DNA from 4 places in the Vreelandella sp. V005 genome. Region 1 is predicted to be linked to each of the others. Evidence: predicted binding sites of a transcription regulator. Region 1 holds the regulator's gene; each other region holds the start of a gene.
The links. Region 1 encodes LexA, which represses DNA repair genes until DNA is damaged. Its sites were predicted from a motif close to TACTGTNTANNTANACAGTA; they were not measured.
Positions count from the first base shown of each region.

Region 2: the regulator LexA is predicted to act here: its motif matches at 1,890-1,909, upstream of ACUN8H_RS16765 (PA0069 family radical SAM protein).
Region 3: the regulator LexA is predicted to act here: its motif matches at 1,848-1,867, upstream of recN (DNA repair protein RecN).
Region 4: the regulator LexA is predicted to act here: its motif matches at 1,640-1,659, upstream of recA (recombinase RecA).

Region 1 covers NZ_JBQXYA010000011.1:38,877-41,992, reverse strand. Annotated here, with positions in the region: gene purU (formyltetrahydrofolate deformylase) at 1-405, shown strand, start outside; gene ACUN8H_RS17710 (energy-coupling factor ABC transporter permease) at 430-1,101, shown strand; gene lexA (transcriptional repressor LexA) at 1,121-1,801, opposite strand; gene ACUN8H_RS17700 (TetR/AcrR family transcriptional regulator) at 2,068-2,745, shown strand; gene ACUN8H_RS17695 (L,D-transpeptidase family protein) at 2,723-3,116, shown strand, end outside.
Region 2 covers NZ_JBQXYA010000009.1:72,516-75,631, reverse strand. Annotated here, with positions in the region: gene pgi (glucose-6-phosphate isomerase) at 1-1,088, shown strand, start outside; gene ACUN8H_RS16770 (DinB family protein) at 1,222-1,758, opposite strand; gene ACUN8H_RS16765 (PA0069 family radical SAM protein) at 1,934-3,019, shown strand; gene ACUN8H_RS16760 (winged helix-turn-helix domain-containing protein) at 3,061-3,116, shown strand, end outside.
Region 3 covers NZ_JBQXYA010000004.1:236,571-239,686, reverse strand. Annotated here, with positions in the region: gene dnaK (molecular chaperone DnaK) at 1-901, opposite strand, end outside; gene grpE (nucleotide exchange factor GrpE) at 1,063-1,704, opposite strand; gene recN (DNA repair protein RecN) at 1,915-3,116, shown strand, end outside.
Region 4 covers NZ_JBQXYA010000001.1:811,269-814,384, reverse strand. Annotated here, with positions in the region: gene mutS (DNA mismatch repair protein MutS) at 1-878, opposite strand, end outside; gene ACUN8H_RS03735 (CinA family protein) at 1,044-1,574, shown strand; gene recA (recombinase RecA) at 1,679-2,746, shown strand; gene ACUN8H_RS03725 (regulatory protein RecX) at 2,771-3,116, shown strand, end outside.

The sequences.
Region 1 (3,116 bases):
TCGTTTGCCAAAGTGCAAGCCGAAATCGATAGCGCCCGGGCTGATTGCGTCGTGCTGGCGCGTTATATGCAAATTCTTCCGCCTGACTTGTGCGCGCGCTATGCAGGCCGAGTGATTAATATTCATCATAGTTTTTTACCCTCCTTTGCGGGCGCTAAACCCTACCATCAGGCTTACCAACGTGGGGTTAAACTGATTGGCGCGACGTGCCACTATGTGACGGAAGAGCTCGATGCGGGCCCGATCATCGAACAGGATATTCATCGCGTGAGCCACTGCCACACGCCGACCGATTTAGTTCGTTTCGGCCGTGATGTTGAAAAGGCCGTGCTCGCTCGGGGTTTACGCTGGCATCTGGAGGCTCGCGTCCTGGTGCATGGCAACAAGACCGTCGTGTTTAGTTAACGCCCGATAAGATGAGAGGCCGCTATGTCATTTGCGCAAAATGTATTGGCGCCCTGGGCGCTGATACTCACCTCACTACTCTCGCTGAGCGTCGTGGTGTGGGCGCTTTGGGGGCGGCCTTGGCAAGTGTTGATCGAGGATACGGCGCTTCAGCACCGATGGTTAGGCGCAACGCTGGCCGTGGTACTGATGTGGCAACTACGCGCTCAAGCGGTAGATTGGCTAACGTTACATCTGGTCTTTACGGTTTTGATGACGCTGGTTTTTAAAGCGCCATTAGCGCTGATCAGCAATGTACTTATCAACGTGGCAATGGTGGCTATTGGCCGCAATGAGTGGATGCTGCTGGGGCCGAATGTGCTGGTGACGGGGATCATTCCGGCGGCCATCACGGGCACGGTTTGGCGGCTGGCAGATCGTCGTCTGCCGGATAATTTAATGGTGTTTCTATTTGCCTGCGGCTTTTTTGGCGCGGCATTGGCAACGCTGGTGGCGGGGCTATCAGCCGTGTTGCTGATCACCATTGCCGGCACCGATCCTGACGCTATCTATTTGGCCCAAGAGTATGCACGGTTCTTGCCCTTGTTGATGCCTTCGGAGGCGTTTATCACCGGTATGCTGCTGAGTATTCTGATGGTCTATCATCCCCATTGGGTGGCCACGTTTAATGACCACCGTTATATCGATAGGCAGTAGCGGCTATTACTAGCCAACATTAGCCAAGCGCTTGGCCACTGCCACCGCGAATGACGCCAACGCCGACACCTTCGATGTCCAGCGACTGTGAGCGCAGGTCGATCTCAATGGGCGCAAAGTCGGGATTTTCCGCGAATAGCGTGACCTGATGTCCCTGACGCTGGAAGCGTTTGACGGTCACTTCATCGTCTAAGCGTGCCACCACAATCTGGCCATCGCGCACTCGCTCGGTGCGGTGAACTGCGAGTAGATCTCCTTCCAAGATGCCGATGTCCTTCATTGATAGCCCACGCACGCGCAGCAGGTAATCAGCCTTGGGCGTGAAGTATTCAGCGGGCAGAGGGCAGTAGCGGTCTATATGTTCGGCGGCGAGGATAGGGCTCCCCGCGGCGACTTCTCCAATCACTGGTAGCCCCGTCGGCGCTGGGTCAAGGGTGGCAGTGGGTGATTCGATCAGCGTGTTGTCGATTACCTCTTGGGGCTCTTGGTTGGGCAGTCGAATACCGCGGGATGTATTGCGGATGATGCGAATAACGCCTTTGCGCTCGAGTGCGCGCAGGTGCTCTTCTGCTGCGTTGGGTGAACGGAAGCCCAACGCTTTAGCAATTTCAGCGCGGGTCGGAGGGTAGCCAAATTCGCCCATGGTTTTAACGATAAAATCAAAAACGTGCTGTTGGCGAGCGGTTAGCGGACGCGACATACCAGACTCCAAAATAGTGAATAGACGGTGACTGTTTAAATGACGACTTAATCGATAAGTGGTTAAGTATACAGTATGTTCCTCTGTCCAGTATATGGCTTGTCAATCCGTGGATATCAACTCAGCGAAATTTTAATAATCGTTTGAAACTAAGTTTCTACTTATTTAGACAGCCACATTTCATCAGAAAATCAAGCGTTGAGCCTACCTGCGTTATGGCATAGTATTTTGCGATGTTTAAAACATCCGTTTCCCCGGAGAGCAGCATGGCTCAATCTGATACGGTAACTCGAATACTCGACACTGCGGAAGTGCTGTTTGCAGAGCGTGGTTTTGCTGAAACCTCGCTGCGCAACATCACTAGCAAAGCGCGGGTCAATTTAGCCGCTGTGAATTACCATTTCGGTTCGAAAAAAGCCTTGATCCAGGCTGTTTTTTCGCGCTATCTGGACCCCTTCACTCAGCGCTTTCACACGGCACTCGATGAGCTGGAAGCCCAGCATGCCGGGGGCGTCATTCCGCTTGAATTGCTGCTCGAAACAATGGCGAATACCGTGCTGGCGGTGCCGGCGGAGCGCAATAGCTTAAAGGTGTTCATGCGCTTGTTAGGGCTTGCCTATAGCCAAGCCCAGGGGCATCTTCGGCGTCATATTCAGCAGGAGTATGGGGATGTGTTCACGCGCTTCACTGAGCTAGTGCGACAAGCCACACCCGACTTGCCTGACGCTGAGCGCTTTTGGCGACTACACTTTATGCTTGGCACTGTGATTTTTACGCTTTCAGGGCTCGATGCGCTTCGCGATATCGCCGAAAAGGATTATCACGAGCAAGTGACCGTGCGCGATTTGGTGAGACGCTTGCGCCCGGTCGTGGTTGCCGCCATGAATGCACCGTTGCCCTCAGCGCTTGAAGAAGGAAAATATGCGAACGCCCAGGCTCGCTGAGCTACCCCCTATAGAGAACATTTGGTTAGACATAGATACCACTCAACAGCGGTTACGCTGCTGGCGAGGGCCAAAAGTGTTGCATGAGTGTGACATATCGTCAGGTGTCGCCGGTGTCGGAGAGCGTAACGGTAGTGGTAAAACCCCTCATGGCTGGCACTATATTCGGGCGGCGATCGGCGAGGGGGCGCCTGATAATGCGGTATTTCGTGGTCGTCGCTGGACCGGCGAGGAATTTTCTCCTGCGCTAGCGAAGGCGCATCCCGAGCGTGACTGGATTTTGACGCGTATCCTGTGGCTGTGTGGGTTAGAAAAAGGCGTTAACCGCGGTGGCCAGGTAGATTCCCAGCGGCGTTATATTTATCTGCACA
Region 2 (3,116 bases), on a different contig from region 1:
TCGACCCCGCCACCACGCTATTTATCGTCTCCACCAAGACTTTCTCTACCCAGGAGACGCTGCTTAACGCCAAAACCGCGCGGCGCTGGTTTCTGGAGAACGCTGGCGAAGACGCCGATGTGGGCGCGCACTTTATTGCCGCTTCCACCAACCGCAAAGCAGCCATGGAGTTCGGCATTCGCGAAGAGAACGTGTTCGAGTTCTGGGCCTGGGTTGGTGGACGCTACTCCATGTGGTCGTCCATCGGGCTGCCGATTGCGCTTTCGATCGGTTTCGAAGGCTTTATCGAACTGCTGGAAGGCGCTCATGAGATGGATAACCATTTCATTAACACTCCCTTCTCGCAAAACATGCCGGTGCTGATGGCACTGATTGGTATTTGGTACATCAACTTTATTGGTGCCGAAACGCAAGCCATCGTGCCCTACGACCAGGCGCTGAACCAACTGCCCTCCTTCCTGCAGCAGCTGGATATGGAGTCTAACGGTAAGTCGGTGGATATTTTCGGCCACCCGGTCAACTACAAAACCGGCCCGATTGTGTGGGGCCAAACCGGCTCCAACGGCCAGCATGCCTTCTTCCAGCTACTGCACCAGGGCACCCGCTATGTGCCGATTGATTTTATTGCCTCGCTCAAGCCCGAGCCAGGCGTCGAAGACCACCACTTCGCCCTACTGACCAATATGCTCGCCCAGGCCAACGCCTTTATGGAAGGCAGCCAAGGGGACAGCAAAGAGCTAAGCCAACACGACCCCTACAGCTGCCCAGGGAACCGCCCCTCCAGCACCCTACTACTGGACGAGCTAACGCCAAAAAACCTGGGGGCACTCATCGCGCTCTACGAGCACAAGGTATTTGTCCAAGGCGTCATCTGGAACATCAACTCCTTTGACCAGTGGGGCGTCCAGCTCGGCAAGCGTATCGCCGGCGAAATCAGTGAGCGAATCGACACCAACGCCGCCGACTTCGATGCCTCCACACAAGGCCTACTGGAGTTAGTGCGGGCGCACTTCCCTAATGGCGGTAACGGCGAAAAGGAAAGCACAACAGTCAGTGCCTATAAAAAGCCAGCACGAAAGAAATGTTGAACGGATAGGTTGGTAAATTTTTATAAAAATGCGCCTTGGCTTGAGTACGTCAAGGCGTTTTCCGTTCTTGGTTCTTTCAGTCTTAATAATTGTCAGCCCCTGAAACTAGGCTCTTATATGAGAACTTACTTCCTTACGCCTCATCCGGAATCAACGCCAGCAGGTCGGTGACGCCAATATCTACACCGGCTTGCGAGAGCAAGGTAGATACCTGCCCGCGGTGGTGGGTTTGGTGATTAAAAAAGTGGTAAATAAGGCGTGAGTAACTTTTAGTTGAAGCCACGCCTTTGGTGTTGTGGTAACTCAGCAGCGTATCCAGATCATCATCGGTCAGCGCGGCTACCCAGTTGATAATAACGTTGTCCAGCCAATGGCGATGCGCGCTTAGGCCTTCCAAATCATCAAACAGACGTTGATCAAGATGCGTTGGCGTAGGCAGCGGCTCCATTATCGCCAGTGTTGCGGTTGAAGAAGCATGCGCCGCAAACCGTTTAAGCCAAATTGTGTCGGCGACGGCGATATGATTCAAAGTGCCAAAAATAGAGCCAAAGAAAGCGCCTTTATCTTCTATCAGTTCAGCCGCACTCAGCTTGTTAGCGGCTTCATATGCCTTGGCATTCATCCACTGGTTGTAGGATGCCATTAATGCAAAATGTGGTTGCAGTTCCATAGGTCAAATCGCCTCTTTCCATGCTGGCAACAACGGGGTCTTTAAGCGTATGAAATAAAGACGCGTTTGTATCCCCGAATTTGCTATTTAAGCCGCTAAGCCTTTTCTTGCGCCTTTGCCCAAACGCCATATACTGTATAAATAGCCATATAGTTATACAGGTCCGAGGTGGCAAATGACGAGTCCCTATCAAACATCGAGTGTTTCAGCCGTGCGTAAAGGCCGCGGGGCAACGTACGACCCGCACAATCGTTTTTCACCCACCCGTAGCGAGGTAGAAGACGATGGTTGGTGGCGGGAAGAAACATCTACCACCATCGCCACCGAAGTGCGTGAGGAAGTGAGCAAGAGCGCACTATCGTGGAATAAATCCCCGGACTTGCCGTTCGATCGCTCGCTGAATCCATACCGTGGCTGTGAACATGGCTGTGTCTACTGCTACGCACGGCCCTCACATGCTTACTGGGATCTATCGCCAGGGCTGGATTTTGAAACCAAACTCATTGCCCGCAGCGGTTTGGTGGAAAGGTTAACGGAGGAACTTTGCCATCCCAACTACGTGTGCCGCCCCATCAATCTTTCAGGCAATACCGACTGCTACCAGCCGTTAGAGGCGACCTACCAAACCACACGCCGTTTATTGGAGCTCTTACTCAAGTGCCGCCATCCGGTGACGCTGGTAACTAAAAGCACACTGGTGCTACGTGACTTAGATCTATTGGCAGAAATGGCGGAACATCGCTTAGTGCGGGTATTTGTGAGCCTGACCAGCTTAGACGCCAATTTAAAGCGCACGCTGGAACCGCGGGCAGCGTCGCCTCAAGCGCGCTTGCGAGCAATCCGTGAACTCAATACGGCGGGGGTGCCGGTAGGAACACTGATTTCACCCGTTATCCCAGGGCTGACTGATCATGAAATCGAAAAACTACTCGAAGCCGCCAGCCGAGCAGGCGCACGAACGGCGGCTTGGATGTTGCTGCGCTTACCTTATGAAGTCGCGCCGCTATTCGAGGCGTGGCTGGAAGCTCACTACCCGGAACGTGCCGCCAAAGTGATGAGCCTTATGCGCCAGTGCAGGGGCGGTAAGGCCTATGATGCCAAGTTTGGTAAGCGCTTTCGCGGGGAAGGTGTCTTTGCCGATCTGATTGCGCAGCGCTTTGCACGCGCCAGCCGCCAGTGGAACATGCAGGATCGCACCGAGCAGGGTTTAAATACGCGGGATTTTCACCCGCCGCGGGCGCAGGGTGACTTATTCATTTAAGCTACACAGCGGATGAATCATTTTACTGTTAAGGAAGCCCCATGCCCGCACTAAGCAAAACCAAATCAAGTTTTTACCGACGTTTATATGTGGCCCA
Region 3 (3,116 bases), on a different contig from region 1:
TCACCTTAACGTTAAGGTGTTTCGGGCCAGTGTTGTCGGCAGTGATATAAGGCAGGTTCACGTCGGTCTGCTGAGCACTGGAAAGCTCAATTTTGGCTTTCTCTGCGGCTTCTTTCAGACGCTGCATGGCCAAGTTGTCGCCAGACAGGTCGATGCCGCTGTCAGACTTGAACTGGTCGACCAAGTAGTTGATTAATGCCAAGTCGAAATCTTCGCCACCCAGGAAGGTGTCACCGTTGGTGGCCAACACTTCAAACTGGGTTTCGCCGTCGACATCGGCAATTTCGATGATCGAGATATCGAAGGTACCGCCACCCAGGTCATAAACCGCGATGGTTTTGTCGCCGCGCGATTTGTCCATACCGTAGGCCAGTGCAGCAGCGGTCGGCTCATTGATGATGCGCTTAACGTCTAGACCGGCGATACGGCCAGCATCTTTGGTGGCCTGACGCTGGCTGTCGTTGAAGTAAGCCGGCACAGTGATCACCGCTTCGGTGACGGTTTCACCCAAGTAGTCTTCAGCCGTCTTCTTCATTTTCTTCAGAACTTCAGCGCTTACCTGCGGCGGTGCCATTTTTTTGCCTTTCACTTCAACCCAGGCATCACCGTTATCTGCTTCGGTGATTTTGTACGGCACCATTTTGATATCTTTTTGGACAACGTCGTCTTTAAAGCGACGGCCAATTAAGCGCTTGATGGCATACAGCGTGTTTTCTGGGTTAGTCACCGCTTGGCGTTTGGCCGCTTGGCCTACCAGCGTTTCGCCATCATCGGTGTAAGCGATGATAGAAGGCGTTGTGCGGCCGCCTTCGGCGTTTTCAATGACTTTAGCGCTGTCACCATCGAGCACGGCCACACAAGAGTTAGTGGTGCCCAGGTCGATACCAATTATACGTCCCATAGCAATAACCTCGAATTCGGTTGTTACAAAACTGAAAATTTAGACTTTTAAAGCGTGTCTGCGGGTTTCCCCGCGGGGTTGCCCTTTATTTGGGGGCCGCCGCTGACATTTCAAGGGCTTTTTTTTCACACACTTTTTTTCACTTGTGTGCCGCCAGTGGCTTAATCGGCTTTTTTACTCACTACCACCATCGCCGGGCGCACCAAGCGTCCATTAAGCAGATAGCCTTTCTGCATAACGTCCATCACGGTGTTCGGATCAAGATCCGGGTTGGGCACCATGGTCATGGCTTCGTGTACCTGAGGATCGAAGGGTTCGCCGTGAGGTTCGATACTTTCCACACCGAACTTATTGAGTACGTCCAGCTGCATTTTCAAGGTCATGGAAACGCCTTCACGGTGAATTTCCGAGGCACCCTCTTCCATGGTTTCAAGCGCTTTTTCCAGGCTATCAACGACCGGCAGCAGCTCTTTGACAAACTTCTCAAGCGCGAACTTGCGCGCTTTTTCAGCTTCTTGCTCGGCACGGCGGCGTACGTTTTGCGCTTCGGCGGCAGCGCGCAGGGCTTGATCCTTGGCATCGGCCAAGCTCTGCTCTAATTCACCTACCTGAGCAGCCAGCATTTCTGCTTCAGGGTTATCGACGTTACCTTCCAAGGGCTCATCATCATTGATCAAGCCTTCGAGTTCGCCTTCCATCAAGCGCTCTTCTGCCACCTTCTCGGCCGCTTGCTCAGCGCCCTCGGCTTCGTGCTCGTGGCGGGCCAACTCATCATCCATTGGGGTTTGCGGTTCTTTCGCCATGTTGTGCTCCTAAAAAGTAGAGCGCGGCCACGCGGGCGGCGCGCAAAGAAGTAAGCCGTTAGTTACTCGCTTTAATTGATCATGCACGCTATATGGGGGCCATAAATTTCATCTCAAGAGGTGCATTGAAGTGAGTTATTAACTACTGTATAAATCAACAACTATTGGATAAGTATCCAGCTCCTGTGCTGTTCCGCCTTGGGAGGCGTCATGCTTACTCAGCTCGCTATTCAAGATTTCGCTATTGTTGATCATTTAGAACTCGACCTAACCGGCGGCATGACGGCCATTACCGGGGAAACCGGGGCGGGGAAATCGATCCTGCTGGGCGCCTTGGGGCTCTGCCTGGGCGAACGCGCCGACGCCGGCAGCGTGCGCCATGGCCAGGAGCGCACGGATCTTTCTGCGCGTTTCGATATTCAACACCTGCCCGCCGCCGTCGAGTGGCTAACGGCACGTGAACTCCCTGCCGAAGAGTGCTTGCTGCGCCGTGTTGTTACTGCCAACGGGCGCTCCAAGGCGTGGATTAACGGCCACCCTGCGACTATCTCGGATCTCAAATCCCTCGGCGAGCAGCTGATTCAAATTCACGGCCAGCATGCCCACCACGCTTTAATGCGTGAAGAGACCCACCTTGCGTTGTTGGATGATTACGCAGGCCTGAACGATGCCACTACCCAATTAGCTGACACGTTTCGCGAGTGGCGTAATGCCCGCCGTCAGCTAAAAAAGCTAAGCGAGGAAGGCAGCGAAGTGGAGGCCAAACGGCAGCTGCTGCGTTACCAAGTGGAAGAGCTGGACCAGCTCGGTTTGGCCGAAGGCGAGCTGGCCACCCTAGAGGAAGAGCAGCATACCCTGGCACACGCGGAAGAGACGTTGCGTGAAACGCAATTTGCCGCTGACTGTTGCGCCAGCGATGAAGGCGGCGCGCTCTCTTTGCTCAACCAAGCCTTCGCCCACTTGAGCGCCCTGCCGGGCAGCGACAAGGGCACGCTGGCGAACACGCTGGCCATGCTGAGTGATGCACGCATTCAAGTGGAAGAGGCCTCCAGCGAGCTCAACCGTCTTGCCAGCACCACCGAGCTAGACCCTGAACGGCTCGCCTGGGTGGAAGAGCGAATGACCGACGTGCACCGGATTGCCCGCAAGCATCACGTGGCACCAGAAGAACTCTGCGCCCTGCATGCCGATTTACAGCGGGAGGTGGCCCAGTTGGAAGAGGGTGGCAATGACCTCGAGGCGCTAAGCGCTCAGGTGGTCGAATACCGCGAACGCTACCGCCAAGAAGCGAAAAAGCTGAGCGATAATCGCCAAAAAGCGGCACTTCGCTTAGGTAAGGAAGTACAGCAGCAGTTGGGCTTTTTAGCCATGGGCAAAGCCCGCTTTGAAGTGGAGGTCACGGCAAAAGAGTC
Region 4 (3,116 bases), on a different contig from region 1:
AGCACGCTTGCCAACGTATTGTCAGAACTGCCGCCGAGGTTGATATCGATTTCCAGGTTGCGCCGGCTGGCCGCATCGATGACCACCGCATCGTCACGATTTTCCACGCTGATGGCGGTCACGTGAGGCAACCGCGAGCGCTGGGTGTCGCGGGCGTAATCGATCAGTACGCCGGCGGCTACCAGTGCGCTGGTAAGATGCGCACAGCCAAAGCCGCGTAAGTCCTGGACTTCAAACTGGTCGCATAGGCTGCGGGTGGCGCTTTCTAAATCGAATAGCCATTCGCCCTGGCGGCGCAGGCTGCGCTTTTGCGACCACGCATCCGGCAGCGTCAGGCTTTCGGGCACCAGTAATTCGGCAGGGGAGAGGCGGGTAAGCTCTGCCAACATCTCCGCTTCGCTCTCCACTTCCAGTACGTTGAAGCGGCCACTGGAGAGTTCCAGCCAGGCAAGGCCCCAGCTATCGTTACCGGGAGAGACAGACACCAGCACATTGTCACGGCGCGCATCCAACAGCGCTTCATCGTGCAGCGTGCCGGGGGTGACGATGCGCACGACCTGGCGGTCGACGGGGCCTTTACTGGTAGCGGGATCGCCAATTTGTTCGCAGATCGCTACCGATTCGCCACCGGCGACCAGGCGCGCTAGATAACCTTCAGCGCTATGGTAAGGTACGCCCGCCATCGGGATGGGTTTACCACCCGACTGTCCGCGCTGGGTAAGGGTAATGTCTAGCAGTGCCGCGGCGCGCTTGGCGTCATCAAAAAATAGCTCGTAAAAATCCCCCATTCGGTAAAACAGCAGTACCTCGGGGTGTTCGCGTTTGATCTTTAAATACTGTGTGATCATTGGCGTGTTAGGGGGAATGGCCTGTGACATGGGCGTCCTGATTGAGCGTGGCGCAAGCCATCGCGGCTTACAGCCTGTTCGTTGAAGATACTCTTTATGTATGTTCTTTATATAAGTGCTTTACGACATTTCTTTGAGAAAACTAAACACAGTATTCTACGCTGAACAGACGACTCACTTGAAGGAGCGACAACGGTGCCCAGTGTTTCTAGCCTGACAAATCTTGATTTAACCCTGTTAGCACAGCGCCTGGGTCGGCTTTGTCAGCAGTTAAACGTGGAAGTAACAGCTGCCGAGTCATGTACGGGCGGTGGAATCGCCAGCGTTATTACCGGAGTGGCGGGTAGCTCGGCCTACTTTACAACGGGTTATGTCACCTATGCGAATGCGGCGAAGTCGCGTTTGCTGGGGGTGCCCGAAGCGATGCTGAACGAACATGGTGCAGTGAGTGAGGCAGTCGTCAAAGCGATGGCTGCGGGGGCTTGTCGTGAAAGTGGAGCCGGTATAGGCGTAGCGGTTAGCGGCATCGCCGGGCCCGAGGGTGGCAGTGCTGAAAAACCGGTAGGTACCGTTTGGCTAGCCTGGGGGGACACCTCTCAACAAGAGGCTGAGTGCTTTCACTTACCTGGCGATCGCCAAGCGGTGCGCGAACAGGCCGTACGTTTGGCGTTGGCTGGGCTAGTGGCGCGCCTGGATACCCGCGTAAAGGCGGGCAAGAAAGCATAGAGGTGGCAAAATAGTTATTAGAAAGCGTGAACAAGGATTTGTTTACGGCGCAATCTTTGGCATACTACTGGGTAATTATACAGCTTGTTATGAGGAATCTCTGAATGGCTCAGGATGACAACCGCACTAAAGCGCTAAACGCTGCACTCACCCAGATCGACCGTCAGTTCGGCAAGGGCACCGTCATGCGCCTAGGCGATGCACCGCGTGTGGTCATGCCGTCGGTTTCTACGGGTTCGTTGGGGCTGGATATCGCACTCGGCATCGGCGGCCTGCCGTTTGGTCGTGTTTGCGAAATCTTTGGCCCAGAATCGTCGGGTAAAACGACGCTGACGCTTTCGGTGATTGCTCAGGCGCAAAAGCAGGGCAAAGTGTGCGCTTTCGTTGATGCCGAGCACGCCCTTGATCCAAGTTACGCAGAAAAATTGGGCGTTAACCTGGATGATCTGCTGGTTTCCCAACCGGATACCGGCGAACAAGCGCTGGAAATCACCGACATGCTGGTTCGTTCCGGCGGTGTTGACGTGATCGTTATCGACTCGGTCGCGGCATTGACCCCGCGCGCTGAGATCGAAGGCGAAATGGGCGACTCCCACGTGGGTCTGCAGGCGCGTTTGATGTCACAAGCGCTACGTAAGATCACCGGTAATATCAAGAACGCCAACTGTTTAGTGATCTTCATTAACCAGATCCGTATGAAGATCGGTGTTATGTTTGGTAGCCCGGAAACCACGACCGGGGGTAACGCACTTAAGTTCTATGCCAGCGTGCGTCTGGATATCCGCCGCACCGGCTCGGTGAAAGTAGGCGATGAAGTCACTGGTAACGAAACCCGCGTGAAAGTGGTCAAAAACAAAGTGGCGCCGCCGTTCCGTCAGGCCGAATTCCAGATTCTTTACGGCAAGGGTATTTACCATGCCGGCGAGGTGATTGATCTGGGTGTGCAATGTAACTTGGTCGACAAAGCCGGTGCCTGGTACAGCTATAAAGGCAAGAAAATAGGCCAAGGCAAGGCGAATGCTGCTCAGTACCTTGAGGAGCATCCGGACATTATGGTCGAGATTGAAACGCAGATTCGTGAGCAGCTGCTGGCCAAGCCCGACCCCAAAAAAGAAGAAGCTCCTGCTGAAGCATCCGCTGACGTAGAAGCGGGTGACGATGATCTGCTGTAAGCCGGTCTTCGCTAAGGCAAGCTGATGGCATTTGGCTCACAACGCGATGCGACGCCGCGTGACATCGCCATTGGCTTACTGGCTCGGCGCGAGTACTCTCGCGCCGAGTTAGTCCAGCGCTTGAAGAAAAAAGCGTTTGATGATGCGGCTATTGATGAGTGCTTAGCCGCCCTGGTTGAGCAGGGGCTTCAATCTGATGCACGGTTTGCGGCTAGTTTCGTGCGGTCACGCCTGTTGCGTGGCCAAGGGGTGATTCGTATTAAAGGCGAGTTGCGTCAACGCGGTGTTGATCAGGAGACGCTGAATGTCGCTTTCACAGAAGTGGAGGAGAGCGAGCAGGTCGATTGGTTTGAGTTAGCGCGTGAGACGC